4 regions of the Thalassolituus sp. UBA6592 genome follow, and region 3 is predicted to be linked to each of the others. Evidence: predicted binding sites of a transcription regulator. Region 3 holds the regulator's gene; each other region holds the start of a gene.

Region 1 (3,588 bases), on a different contig from region 3:
GGAACATTTCAGCGCACGTGGACAGAAGCCCCTTTAATGTCGATAGCAAAACGACAGACGCTGTAAGGCTGAGAGAGGCAAAGGAATGAATTGCGAAAGAAGAGACAGCTTTTCAGACGGTCAGCTTTTCAGACGGTCAGCTTTTCAGACGGGAAAGTTTTTGAAGAAGGAAAAGTTAATGCCGCTGACATGGAGCAGCGGCAGAGCACAGGCCTCAGGCCTGATAAGGACTTTCGTACACGTCCTCATTGTTATCAGCGTTGCCGAAGATCCGCTTTAGCGCAGACTCAATCCAGCCCTGCTGACGGCCAATAACCTTTTTGACAGACGGAACATATTTCGCGTCTTCCTTGCGGATATGACTGATCAGCCACATCTGTAGAAAGTTACGGGTCCGGCGAGCTATGGAAAAAGGATCACTGCCTGAAACAAAATCCGTCATCATCGCGTATACCTTGCTTTCAAATTTCCGGTGTAACTCGCTGTGGTCTTCCTGTTCCATATAACCAGCTTTTTCCAACAACTCTTCTTCAAACACAAAATGGTCGATAGTATAGCTGGCAAGTTGCTCTAACACAGACAGCACTTCATGGTCCTGTTGCGTTTCAATAGCCTCGGTCAGTTGATTAATGTAATCCACAATATTCCTGTGCTGGCTGTCGATAACATCAATCCCTAAATTCAGATCTGCAGTCCACTCGATTCTTTCCATAGCTACTACCCGACTTAATTATTCTATTTGGACACCAATTTATAGTGTGTCAAAAAATCCAAAATAAAAAGCATATTTACAAAAATATTATTGTAATTCCTGACAGATTAACCCTATTAAAATACTCAGGAATTTTATTATTCCTACCTTAATTGTCAGGCACTACATCCTTAAGAATGATATTATCCTTTAATTATCAATAAATTACCCTTAAGAAATACCACCAGCCTTCCCGCTTATAATAATTAAACGACTGCCAATAAATATAAAATAATGACAATTTTTGTCACTGCCATATCTGTATTCAAATTATATTATTGTATTAATCATACATTATGAACAATACAGCAATACTGTTTCGGACAACGTAATATCCGGGCGCAGTATTGCTGCAAACGTACATAAATGAAATAAATGTATCTGAGAAAGACACCAGGCACACAAACAATAAAATTAAACTTATCAGTATTAAAACAGTGAAATCACTGAAGGCATTAAATCAGACAGTGGCACTGCCAAAAATCCGCTTCAGTGACGAATTAATCCAGTTTTGATTTTTCTTGAGCGTTTTCTTAACAACCGGAAGATAATCCTGATCTTCATGTTTAATGTGCTGAATCAGCCATACTTTCATCGTGTTTTTCGCTCGACGGGCGACCCCCATTGGGTCTGTACCGTTGCCCAACTCCGTCACCATAGCTTCAACTTTCGCTTCAAATCGACGGTGAACCTGCTTATGTGAATCTAATAATGTATATCCCGATTGTTCCAGAAGCTGTTCTTCAAAAGCGAAGTGATCCATGGTGTAGTCACGTAACTGCTCCATCACCAAATAGACACTTTCACGATCACCTGACATGATCGCTCCATTTATATCATTTATGTAGTCAACGATTCTCTTATGTTGGGCGTCGATAATATCAATGCCTAATTCCAGATCCCGGGACCAGATAATCTTTTCCATAAGTACAACTCTAGTGTGAAAAAAACTCGGGTATTTTAGATAAGCGCGTTAGCATTATTTTGATACAGATCAACCACACACCTAGTGTGGTTTTTAACATTTGTAAAGAAACCTGACCAACTCCTGTTCGCACCTGTGATCGATTTCTCTTATTATCTGTTCCATTGTTTTAAAACGTGGATATTTTCAGGACTTATGAAAACTCTGATTACGATAATCACCAGCATTATGTTACTGGCCGGCATGGTTCATACGGCAGAAGCGAAGAAATTCGGCAGTGGTGGCTTTGGCAAAAGCTTCAGCACCACACCTTATAAGAAATCTTCGCCACAGGATGCCAGCGGCAGTAAACAGACCACCTCCCCTACAGCCAGCAATGGCCGTCGCGGGCTGATGGGCGGCATGCTTGGTGGTTTACTGGCCGGCGGGCTGTTTGCATATCTGCTGGGCAGTGGCGCCTTCGAAGGTATTCAGTTTATGGATATTCTGCTGCTGGCAGCTCTGGCGTTTATCATTTTTAAACTGCTGCGCCGTAAAGCGCCGGGTCATGCACAGCAAAGACAGGCATGGGCCGGTGGCGATCCGGGCCATGACAGCAGCCAGCAGGATTTTACCAGCGCTTCCGGCGGCTCAGCCGATCAGAGCGTACCGATGAATTTCCCACCGGGATTTGACGGCGAAGCATTTGCCCAGGGAGCCGAGCAGCATTTCCGCGAGGTTCAGGAAGCCTGGAACAAAGGCGATCTGTCTGTTATTGCAGAATACGTGGCGCCGGAGCTGTATGCCGCTCTGGCACGTCAGCGCCAGAGTATGATGGTACCGCCACAGACCGAAGTTCTGGACCTGAGCGCAGAAATCGTGCGCGGTGATTATGATGATCAGCATGCCCAGATCAGTATTCTGTTCCGCGGCCGTGTCAAAGATGAACTGGAAAAATCAGAAGACGGTATTTTTGATATCTGGCATCTCGAGCGCGACCTGAGCAAAGAAGATGCACCCTGGTTGATCGTTGGTATCGAAGCCGAATAACTGCCAGCTACTGACAGGAGCCCTGCCTTTGCAGGGCTTTTTTCTTTTCCCTGTTACATACTCTGTAAGGTAGCCATGATGCAGAAAGCCCTGATTCTGGTCGATGTACAGAACGTCTATTACACCTGCCGGCAAACCTTTCAACGCAATTTTGACTACAACCGCTTCTGGTCTGAAGTATCAGCAACCAGAGAAATCATCAAAGCTTTTGCCTACGCGATCGACCGCGGAGACAGCAAACAAAACCAATTCCAGAACATCCTGCGTGCCATTGGATTTACCGTAAAACTCAAACCATTTATTCAACGCGCAGATGGCTCCGCCAAGGGTGACTGGGATGTCGGAATCACCGTAGATGCCCTGCAGGAAAGTGACTCAGTGGATGAAATCATTCTGGTCTCTGGTGACGGGGACTTCGATATTCTGGTTAAAGCCCTGCGCCAGAAAGGAAAAACCGTTCATGTTTACAGCGTTGAAAAGCTGACCGCGCAATCACTCATCCATGCCGCCAACGGCTATACGCCAATCACAGCGGACTGGCTGCTCAACTGACGCCACCAGCTACACCTCCGGGATCGATTCCTGCAAAGGAACGGCACCTGTATAGGACCGGCTTCGCTCTGTTCCGCAAGAACGTTTCCCTGGATATCCTTTAATGACACCACTATCAATTCTGGTGCGGACGTTCTGGAAATCCCTGCATTCTGGACTAACATTACTGTTACGTGATATTCCCCTGCCCGGTATACGTAGTTATACCGGGAGATTTTCAGTCCGGAGCCCTAATGCTGTCATCAAGCCTCAGAAACCGTATTCTGGTTAAGCTGGTACTCCCATCCGTTGTTATATTTTTCGGATTGGTCAGCTTTTCTATTTATGAAAG
Region 2 (3,588 bases), on a different contig from region 3:
TTATTCTGCTCGACTGAGCATGAAATACTCCGCCAGCGTTACGGATAACGCTGACAGATCTCATCAATGCGGGCACGGTGCTTAATCACCGCTGCCACGCAGGCCTGATCCAGTTCATGGGATGAGGCCATGCGCTGCATTTCTTCCTGTACCCGATCAAACGGCCAGGCTTCCTTGTAGCTGCGCTTACTTAACAAAGCATCAAGAATATCGGCAACAGCAATAATCCGCGCTTCCAGTGGTACTTCGCCATTTTCACAGCCAAGGTAGCCACTGCCATTCAGTTTTTCGTGGTGATATTCGACGATATTGCGCAGCATCTCGCTGTGCTCCATATCGCCCAGAGCAAAATGAGAAATAGCCTGATCCACCATGTCGCGACCCACCGTCACATGGCGCTTCATTTCTTCAAATTCCGCCTCTGTCAGCCCGCCTTTTTTATGCAGAATGCTGTCAGAGATAGCGACCTTGCCAATATCGTGCAACGGCGCAAATAAGGTCAGGTATTCAATAAATGCATCACTCAGCTGCCATTGAGCCTGCAGCTCACGCCCGATAATACGCGCGTACGCTGCCATCCGCCGGACATGCGAATCGGTTTCAATGGAGCGGCGACCGGTGACGTCCGTAGCAAAGCTCACCAGTCCCTGCATCTTTTCCACAGCATCCTGCTCGCGGATCAGCTGCTGGCCAATCAGATGGCCCCATATGTTGCAGTACGCCAGCTTCGCCGGATCGAAATACTCCATGCGGGTAGAATTCAGAAACAGAAAACCCATCAGCCGGCCATCGTGGTACAGCGGCATACTGAAGCTGGAACGATAGCCCTGACTGAGCAGCGCCTCAGTATGCTCTGACATAACATCACCGCGGAATACACGCATATCCGGAACCACACGCACGGTATGAGTATCGGCCATATGCTTCAGCGATGGCACATCACCCAGGCACACAGAGTAACCCAGCAGAGGGGAAGCAAAGTCACTCTCATAAATAAACGTCGATAACTGATCATCATCACTGTTGTACAGCGCCAGAGCAAAACGTTGAATGCCCTCATATTGCTCACGCAGCACACGGTACAGATGTTCCAGCCGCTCAATAAACTGCATGGAGTGACCCAATGCAGCGTATGGATCTTTGAGTTCTAGCGGTTCATGCATAACGGTTTCCAGGTTCTGAGGGGCTGCCCCACCACCAGACTTAATACGCCGGCAGAATTGGCAGACCCTTTTTTGCGTCAATCAAGTAAACATACCACAGGCCAGAGCCGTCAGTGGAAGCTTTGCCCAAAGCATTTAATTCTATGTATGACGCATATCAATGCGGGGTTACAGTCACAGGCATAGCCTGAAAGTAGCCCTTAATGTAAGCCTGAACCTGACTACAGCTATACCTGACATTCAGGCACAGGCAAGACCCCCCTTAATACAAAAACAGGTGATGTATGGATATCAGCCAGATAAAACAACAACTTATGGATCGACAGGCCGTTCTTGAAGCACGTGCGGATAAAACTGCCCGGGATGCCAGCCATCAGGATGAAGCGGTACCGGCGGACTTTGCTGAGCAGGCAACCGCGCGCGAAAACGATGACGTACTGCGCGCCATTGCGGATGAATCGGTGAATGAAATCAACCAGATTAAAGCGGCGCTGGCGCGTATTGAGGCAGGAACTTACGGTGAATGCAGTGCCTGTGGTGAAGACATTGCCGCTGAACGCCTGGCCGCAGTGCCTTACACAACCCTGTGCGTAAAGTGCGCCTCAACACAAGCTCAGTAATCCAAAGTTGAACAAGCCATGCTATGGCAACCGGACAGTCATCAGCTGCGGCTGACATTACTGTCCGGCGCCTGCTGACTCAGATCATCAGCGTTCCCCTGCTTCCGGGTCACGGCCTTTTTCCAGCTGTGCCCGCTCAGCTTCCAGCGCCATAATCAGTAAACGATCCAGCTTCTTCTCCAGCTGCTCCATGCGCACTTCCATTTTTTCCAGCTGCTGAGCATGAAGACGTTCTTTATCAAAAAGATCTTCTTCTTCACGTTGCATAAAAAAAGCAGAAAAACTGGCAGTCATCATGGCGAACAAGCCAATCCCCATCAGAATCAGCACAGACCCGAATAACCGCCCGGCGGTGGATCCCGGCACAATATCGCCGTAGCCAACCGTCGTCACCGTCACCCAGGCCCACCAGATTCCATCGAGCGGAGTATCCACATTCGGATCGATTACCGCCATCAGAGTGCCGGCCATCACGATAATAATAAAGCTCACCATCAGCGTAGGGCCGAGGTGATTTTTCCCCATAATTTTCTGAAAACTGCCGGACATATTCATCAGCATGGTGAACATCGCCAGCAGACGCAGCGTACGCAAACCGCCGGCATAAGGCAGGTATTCCCACAGCAGAGGCATACCGGCGATCACAATCACCAGATTGCTCCAGTTGGTCATCAGGTAGCGTTTTTTATTATCAACCAGGGCGCTGAGAATCAGGGTTTCCAGCAGAAAAAAGGCCCACAAAAACCAGTCAGTGATGTAAGCAAACGGCAGTGGTTTATCCGCCTGCGCTTCAAGATACCATTCAAAGATGATCCACAAAGCAATACCGATCATCGGCCATTCGAAATAACGCCCGACCATTCGCGCCCGGGCATTTTCCCGGACATCCACGCCGGATAAACCAATAACACTGGAAATAGACACCATCATGGCCAGACATCCCGTACGCTGTGTAATTCTGCGGTGACAACACCAGAATATAAAAAACCCATATTCCAGCTTAAACCAGAATATGGGTTTTGTGGCAGATTATCCGCAATGTTATTGCACCAGATGAAGATTTCAGAACTGTGGTTCTACGATCACTTCACTGCTGGTTGAGTTGGCGATAAAGCAATGATCATGCGCTTTTTCATGCATGGCTTTTATTGCCGCTTCATCAGGAATTTTTTCACCCGTGAAAACAGCTTTCGGTGTCAGACGAATGACCGACACCCAGAATTTACCGTCTTCGCGCTGAGCAATTTCAGCGCTGGCTGTATCACGGTAGGATTTCACCTGCAGACGCTTTTTCGCCGCCAGAGCGAGAAAGGTCTGCATATGACAACTGGCCATCGCAGCGGCCAGCAACTGTTCCGGATCGGCACCGAAATCATTGCCCGCACCACCAGCAGGAACGCTCAGCTGTGGTTTGAATTCAATATCATGACGACGTTCAAACCCTTCATGGGAGAACTCACCTGCGCGCGCCCAGTTCACATGGATAATATGCTCAGACATTCAGCCTCCGCTACCTGCTGTTTATTGCAGTGTTTTGGTCAGAGTAAATGCACCGCGCAGTTCACCAACGTTGAATCCGGTCGCTGCATCGTCAGGATACAGTTCAGATAAACGGGCTTTGACTGGCTCAGTTAATTCCGCACCATGACAGGTAACACACAGCGGTTTGGTGGGAATCGCTTTCATATAACGGAATTCGTTATCTGACAGCAGTGTCGCTTCCATCATCTGTGGGCTTTCGCCGGCTTTGATACGCGCATCAAAGGATTTCAGCGTTTCTGTTTCCCACTCATCCGGTGCATTGC
Region 3 (3,588 bases):
AGAATCTGTTAACGTCGTCGATTTCCGCCGGTCAGCAGATCCGTGAAAACCACACCAGTATCAGCTCGGTTATGGAAGCGCTGCAGCGTATGGATTCTGATGTGGAAGTGGTCGAAAAAATGAAGACCATGGGTAAAAGCTGATCCCTTTGCCGGGCGGCTGCTGACAGTCGGTGAATGGTCAGCGGCTGTCAGAGCGGACAGAAAAACGGGCGGGCACTTTCAGTGCATCCGCCCGTTTTTATTTATATGGTTTTCGGGTATTTCAATTTTTCAGGCGGCTTCTTCGCAATCGGCTGCAAGCTCGCGATAGCGTTCACAGAACTCTTTGGTCGAAACATCGCTTTTCGGGTGGTAAAAACGCTTCCAGCACAGGGCAAAATCCTCTGCTGTTGCATTGCTTGGTAATTTGAAATCTTTGTTGCGGGCGTAAATAAACCAGGCGATGGCAGTGGCGTAGGACAGATTGGTGGTCAGTTCTGCATGGGGCTGATTGAGAAAGTCATGCTGGCTTGCCAATCCCCGTACCGTACTGGCCAGTTCCGGACTGTGTACCAGATAATCATCCCAAACGTGGCGATGCGTCAGCGCCTGAATCTGATAAATTCCCAGTCCACGCTGGCCGTCAGTGCGCAGGTGAGCGCCCAGCTTTGATTCCTGAGCGGCGGTGGCCAACAGCAACTGAGCTGCTCCGGGTGTCGAAACACCGATACGTTGCAGCGTTGGTTCAATAACCCAGCGCAGCAGCTCTTTTGCACATATTCCCATCATTTCCTCCCCTGGGCCAAAAGGGCCAACAGGTCATATTACTGACAGCTTAGAACAGAAAAACCGCCTTGTGTCGCTTTTCTACCAATGGATCAGGGCACTGGCGTCATTTTTTGCTCTGTCTTCGGGAAGTTGCATTTCCCATACCAGTTTACAGACATAAAAAAACCGGTCAGAGACCGGTTCTTATGGAGAAGAAGCGAATTATTCGTCTTCTTTAAATTCACATTCCTGAGTTTCGTTCAGGCCTGCCAGTTCATACAGAGTATCGGGATCCTGCAGAATGACTTCTTTACCCTGAGTTTCAATCAGGCCGTTCTTCTGGAAGCGGGTAAACACACGACTGATCGTTTCCACCGCCAGGCCGAGATAATTACTGATATCAACGCGGGACATCGGCAGACGGAACTGAGTCGCAGAGAAACCACGGCGCTGATAGCGCAGAGAAATATCCAGCAGGAAGGATGCTACGCGCTCTTCCGCATTTTTCTTACTCAGCAGCAGCATCATGTTCTGGTCATGACGGATTTCAGTACCCATGGTACGCATCAGCTGTTTGCGCAGATCCGGCAGATCGTCAGCCAGGCTTTCCAGCTGAGTCAGCGGAATTTCACACACCGTGGTGGTTTCCAGTGCTTTAGCGGTCAGCGGGTAGTTGCCATTGTCATAGCCGGCCAGACCAACCAGTTCAGACGCCAGGTGAAACCCTGTGATCTGCTCTTCGCCATTGCTGGCCAGCGTGTAGGTTTTCAGCGCGCCGGTGCGTACAGCAAATACGGATTGGAAGTCTTCACCCTGCTGGAACAACAACTGACCTTTCTGAATAGGGCGTCCACGACGGATGATGTCGTCCAGACGCTCCATATCGGAATCATTCAGAGACAGAGGCAGGCAAAGTGCATTCAGTGAGCAGGTCTGGCAGTGTGGCTGGGTGCCCCGTAGTGGTGCATGAGCGGCTGTCGTCGGTTTCATAGCAAGTTCCCGTTAATGACCTTACTGTCAATAAGGATTACAAAGACTAAAAGTGGGGCTCATATTCTGCCTCATAGACAAATCTGTCAAGGGCTCTGTCAGTGCTGAAACCACACGCTCCAGCCGGTCCACAGGCCGTAAACGATCAGCATAAGGCCAGCAAAACGGCGCACATGGGTGTTAGCTGAAAGACCACTGATCATGCTGCCGGCCAGTGTTGTAGCGAACAGTGCAGGCAGGGTACCGGCGCCAAATGCCAGCATGGATAATGGCCCCATCAAAGGGTCACCATTGGCGGCTACCCAGCTCAGTGTGCTATAGACGAGACCGCACGGAAGCCAGCCCCAGAGCATCCCCAGTAACAGCTGATCGCTGCTTTTTTCCGATTGCATAAAGCGCACAGTCAGCGGCTGCAGACGTTTCCATAACAGGTTACCCACCTGTTCAAAACGGGTGAGCAGCATCGACCAGCGGGCCACATAGAGACCCATCAGAATCAGCATAATGGCTGCGACAGAGCGCAGAACCAGCATGAGAATATGATTCTGCTGCGCCAGCCATAAACCGGCGAAAGAAACGATCAGGCCGGCAATGGCATAACTGAATATCCGGCCGCTATTAAATAGCAGAGATGCGCGGATGCGGTGCTCGCCGGCGCGGGCGCCAATGGCGGCGGAAATACCACCACACATAACCACGCAATGGCTGGAACCGAAAACACCGAGCAGAAAGGCAGTCAGCAGAGAGAGAGGTTCAGTCATAACTCAGTCAGGCAGTTTGTCAGTGGATTCTGAATCCGCTTTTTTCAGCTCGCTGTCCTGGCGGGTAGGGAGATCATCGTCATCGAACAGAATGCGGTGTGCCGGAGAGTCCATATCATCGAACTGACCGCTTTTCACTGCCCAGAAAAATACCGCAACGGCGATACCAATCAGCAGAATAGAAAGCGGAACCAGCGCGTAAATAATATCCATAAACGAAAAGACCTATACCTGAGAATCATCGCGTGCACCCGGCAGGCGGGTGAGCCGCAGAGCATTGGTCACTACCAGCAGTGAACTGAGTGACATGCCAATGGCAGCTGCCCAGGGCGGAATATAGCCTGCGGCAGCAACCGGCAGAGCGATCAGATTGTACAGTAAAGCCCAGCCGATGTTCTGCATGATTATGCGGCGGGTTTTAGCGGCACCATCGATGGCAGCCAGCAGGGTTTCCAGCCGGCCATTGGTGAGCATGGCGTCAGCGTTGGTTTTGGCCAGATCTGAGGCTTCGTTCACTGCCAGGGCGATATCAGCTCCGGCCAGCACAGGAACGTCGTTAATGCCGTCGCCGACCATCATCACGATTTCCCCTTGCTGCTGCCATTGGCGTACCGCTGCAAGTTTCTCTTCCGGCGAAACACCACGACGGACATCATCAATGCCCAGTTGTTGCGCCAGGCGCGGACCTGCTTCACCCGGGTCGCCGGTTAGTAACGAAACCTGAATACCGCGGTCCATAAGGCCATCAATCAGCCGGTCGGCTTGACGCCGTACGCTGTCATCAAGGCGGAACCAGCCCAAAGGCTGTTCATCATTAGCCAGCAGCAGCCACTGCCCGCTGGCACGGCGATCTGGTTCTGCCGGTGTATTCTCTGGCCAGGCAAAGTCAGCGTGACCGAGGCGCAGCGATTGTGATTGCCATAAACCAATGATGCCTTTGCCGGGAATTTGTTCGACCTGACTCACATCGGCGCAATCAGCACGACGGAAGGCACGGGCGATGGGGTGAGTAGAATGACGCTCAAGCCCTGCAGCGAGGGATTCCAGCTGCTCTTTGCCGATGTCCGCCAGAGGAATAACGTCTTCCA
Region 4 (3,588 bases), on a different contig from region 3:
AAGTGAAGTTGCGCGAACGGACGACGGCGACAAAGGTTTGCAGAGAGTCGATGCGGGACATAATTAATGACTCTTGATGATTAATCAGGGTTATTTGGCAATTATATTTAAACCAAAGGAAATAATAAGCGCTGTTGCACCTAAATTAGACTTAAATCTAATAGGTGAATCGGGAAAATTCCTGTGCCTGACAGGAATTAATGCAATAGTTCTCCGATTGTGTATTTAGTTGGGACAATTCCGGCGTTGCCTGCAGGTTACAGGGCGTTGGCTGCAGGTTACAGATTGAAGCCAGAGGGCACGGGAGGCACTACCGGTTCTGCAATGCACTGCTGTACAGCCCGCTGTCAGGCGGCTTTGGCTTTTTTGCCGCCTTTCAGATTGATGACTCCGGCACTGATGATCAGTGCAGCTCCGGCCGCCGTTGTCCAGGCCGGAATCTCACCCCAGAACCACCAGCCCATCAGCGCACCATAAATCACCGCACTGTAGACATAGACGCCGACTTTGCCGGTGGGCGCAATACGATAGGCTTTGGTCAGTGCCAGCTGGCCGGTGGTGGCGACGATGCCCAGCGCGGCAATCCACAGCCAGGCGAGCGGCGGAATAGGCTGCCACGACAGAACAGCGCCCGGAGCTGACACCAGCGCTGAGATCAGAGCGAAGTAAAAGACGATACGCTGGCTGGATTCAGTGACTGACATGCGGCGGATGGTGACTTTGGCCAGTGCTGCCAGTACGGCGCCGGCCAGACCGATAATCGCTGCCAGGGTAAAAGTATGCTCTCCGCCCGGACGCAGGATCACCACCACACCGGCAAAGCCAATCAGCAAAGCCAGCCAGCTGTAGCGGCCGGCCGGTTCGCGCAGCCACCATAAGGCGAGGAATGGCATAAACAGCGGGGCCGACAGTTTTACCAGAAAGGCTTCTGTTAACGGCAGGTGACCCAGAGCCCAGAAATAACAGTACATAGCGCTGACACCAACCAGGCCGCGCATCAGGTGCCAGTGCCAGACGCTGGTCTTCAGTTCGCTGATGCCGGTGCGCATGATCAGAGGCAGCAGCACGATCAGGCCGGCGACGTTGCGGAAGAAGACGATCTGGTCTGTGCTCAGATCATCGGAAAGATGTTTGATGATGGCGCCCATAATGGCCAGCAGGGCCTCCCCCAGAAGAAGATAGAGGGCGCCGAGTCGTATTTCGTCAGTCATGCGTCTTTAAATAGGAATGTTAGCCACTATATAACCGGTAGCGAAAGAGGTACCGGCGGAGTCAGAGCCTGAGCCCTGAACCTGATGCGGAAAGCGAAGTGCAGCACAATAGAGTCCCGCAGGCGGCGCCAGTATACGCAGTTTTGTCAGCAGTTGCTGAAAACAGTTTATTGCTGCAGATCATGGGCTGGATTATTAGATTTACTAAACTTTATTTAAAAGGGGTTGAACAAATCTAATAAGGACATATCTAAGGTTTCAGACAAGATTTAACCTGCAGCCGGGCGGCGGCAGGAAGTACAGGAGAAAATTTATGAGAATGGATCGGCTGACAACCAGTCTGCAAAACGCACTGGCCGAGAGTCAGAGTCTGGCTCTGGGACAGGATCATAACCAGATTGATACCGTACACGTTTTATTGGCCCTGATGGAGCAGACCAGCTCCAGCGTAAAAGACGTGGTGCGTCGCTGTGGCGGCAATGTGGGGGCGCTTGAGCGCTCGCTGCGTGACGTGCTGCAGCAATTGCCTACTGTGAGTTCCCCGGATGGCAATATTCAGATTGCACCGGAACTTGGCCGTTTACTGAACCTGGCCGACAAAGAAGCGCAGAAACGCGGTGACCAGTATGTTTCCAGCGAATTGTTTTTATTGGTCGCGCTGGAAGACAAGGGCGCAGCCGGTAAAACGCTGAAAGAGTCTGGCCTGAATAAAGAAAATGTGGAAAAAGCCATTGAAGATATGCGTGGTGGTGAAAGCGTGAACGACGCCAATGCCGAAGACAGCCGTCAGGCGCTGGACAAATACTGCATCGATCTGACCGAACGGGCAGAAGCAGGCAAACTGGATCCGGTGATCGGCCGTGATGATGAAATCCGCCGTACCATTCAGGTGCTGCAGCGCCGTACCAAAAATAACCCGGTGCTGATCGGACCGCCTGGGGTGGGTAAAACCGCCGTGGTGGAAGGTCTGGCGCAGCGTATTATCAATGGTGAAGTGCCGGAAAATCTGAAGAACAAACGTATTCTGTCGCTGGATATGGGTTCTCTGCTGGCCGGTGCCAAATACCGCGGCGAATTTGAAGAGCGTCTGAAAGCGGTGCTGAAAGACGTGTCCAAAGCCGAAGGTAATATCGTGCTGTTTATCGATGAGCTGCACACCATGGTGGGCGCAGGTAAAGGCGAAGGTGCGATGGACGCCGGCAATATGCTGAAACCGGCACTGGCCCGTGGTGAACTGCACTGTGTGGGCGCAACCACACTGGATGAGTATCGCGAATTCATTGAGAAAGACGCCGCGCTGGAACGTCGTTTCCAGAAAGTCATTGTTGATGAACCGAGCGTGGAAGATTCCATCGCCATCCTGCGTGGTCTGAAAGAACGCTACGAAGTACACCATGGCGTGCAGATCACTGACAGTGCGATTATCGCTGCGGCTAAATTGTCTCAGCGCTACATTACCGATCGCCGCCTGCCGGACAAAGCCATCGACCTGGTGGACGAAGCGGCATCTGTGATCCGTATGGAAATCGATTCCAAACCGCAGGAAATGGATAAGCTGGAACGTCGTCTGATTCAGCTGAAAATTGAACGTGAAGCACTGCGCAAAGAAAAAGACGAAGCAGCGAAAAAACGTCTGAGTGATCTCAATGAAGAGATTAACAAAGCCGGTCACGCCTACGTTGAACTTGAAGAAGTGTGGAAGAAAGAAAAAGCCTTACTGGAAGGCGCCAGCAAATCGAAAGAAGAGCTGGAGCAGGCCAAGCTTGAACTGGAAGCAGCACGCCGTGCCGGTGATCTGCAGAAAATGTCTGAGCTGCAGTATGGCCGTATTCCGGAACTGGAAAAACAGCTGGCCTCGGCTAATGAAGCGGAAACTTCCGGCACGCAGGAATTCACCTTGCTGCGTAACAAAGTGACCGAAGATGAAATTGCCGAAGTCGTGTCCAAGTGGACCGGTGTGCCAGTAAGCAAAATGCTGGAAGGCGAGCGCGACAAACTGCTGCGCATGGAAGAGGTTCTGCACAATCAGGTGGTTGGTCAGGATCAGGCCATTAAAGCCGTATCCAATGCGGTGCGCCGCTCACGGGCGGGCTTATCCGATCCGAACCGTCCGAACGGGTCTTTCCTGTTCTTAGGGCCAACCGGTGTGGGTAAAACCGAGCTGTGTAAAGCGCTGGCAACGTTCCTGTTCGACAGTAAAGACGCCATGGTGCGCATTGATATGTCGGAGTACATGGAGAAGCATTCCGTGGCCCGTTTAATCGGTGCACCTCCGGGTTACGTTGGTTATGAAGAGGGTGGTCTGCTGACCGAAGCGGTACGCCGCAAACCTTATTCGGTGATTCTGCTGGATGAGGTGGAAAAAGCGCACCCGGAT

What was found. Region 3 encodes FNR, which switches genes on or off when oxygen is low (the NO sensors DNR and NnrR bind a similar motif). Its sites were predicted from a motif close to TTGATNTANATCAA; they were not measured.
Region 1: a site for FNR is predicted at 1,736-1,749, ahead of B2Z72_RS18700 (bacteriohemerythrin). Genes of this name have one in related genera too.
Region 2: a site for FNR is predicted at 1,311-1,324, ahead of B2Z72_RS17325 (TraR/DksA family transcriptional regulator). Genes of this name have one in related genera too.
Region 4: a site for FNR is predicted at 1,382-1,395, ahead of clpB (ATP-dependent chaperone ClpB). Genes of this name have one in related genera too.

What each region holds. Positions count from the first base shown of each region.
Region 1 covers NZ_DJIO01000187.1:13,300-16,887, forward strand. Annotated here, with positions in the region: gene B2Z72_RS18695 (bacteriohemerythrin) at 215-712, opposite strand; gene B2Z72_RS18700 (bacteriohemerythrin) at 1,212-1,676, opposite strand; gene B2Z72_RS18705 (Tim44 domain-containing protein) at 1,872-2,705, shown strand; gene B2Z72_RS18710 (NYN domain-containing protein) at 2,784-3,257, shown strand; gene B2Z72_RS18715 (methyl-accepting chemotaxis protein) at 3,491-3,588, shown strand, end outside.
Region 2 covers NZ_DJIO01000170.1:18,765-22,352, reverse strand. Annotated here, with positions in the region: gene B2Z72_RS17335 (CBS domain-containing protein) at 1-17, shown strand, start outside; gene B2Z72_RS17330 (HD domain-containing protein) at 39-1,163, opposite strand; gene B2Z72_RS17325 (TraR/DksA family transcriptional regulator) at 1,448-1,783, shown strand; gene B2Z72_RS17320 (ion channel) at 1,871-2,713, opposite strand; gene B2Z72_RS17315 (OsmC family protein) at 2,846-3,283, opposite strand; gene B2Z72_RS17310 (Tll0287-like domain-containing protein) at 3,305-3,588, opposite strand, start outside.
Region 3 covers NZ_DJIO01000038.1:20,751-24,338, reverse strand. Annotated here, with positions in the region: gene B2Z72_RS03375 (methyl-accepting chemotaxis protein) at 1-143, shown strand, start outside; gene B2Z72_RS03370 (hypothetical protein) at 273-770, opposite strand; gene fnr (fumarate/nitrate reduction transcriptional regulator Fnr) at 972-1,739, opposite strand; gene B2Z72_RS03360 (sulfite exporter TauE/SafE family protein) at 1,838-2,500, opposite strand; gene ccoS (cbb3-type cytochrome oxidase assembly protein CcoS) at 2,504-2,713, opposite strand; gene B2Z72_RS03350 (heavy metal translocating P-type ATPase) at 2,726-3,588, opposite strand, start outside.
Region 4 covers NZ_DJIO01000184.1:952-4,539, forward strand. Annotated here, with positions in the region: gene B2Z72_RS18370 (LysR family transcriptional regulator) at 1-61, opposite strand, end outside; gene B2Z72_RS18375 (DMT family transporter) at 348-1,211, opposite strand; gene clpB (ATP-dependent chaperone ClpB) at 1,525-3,588, shown strand, end outside.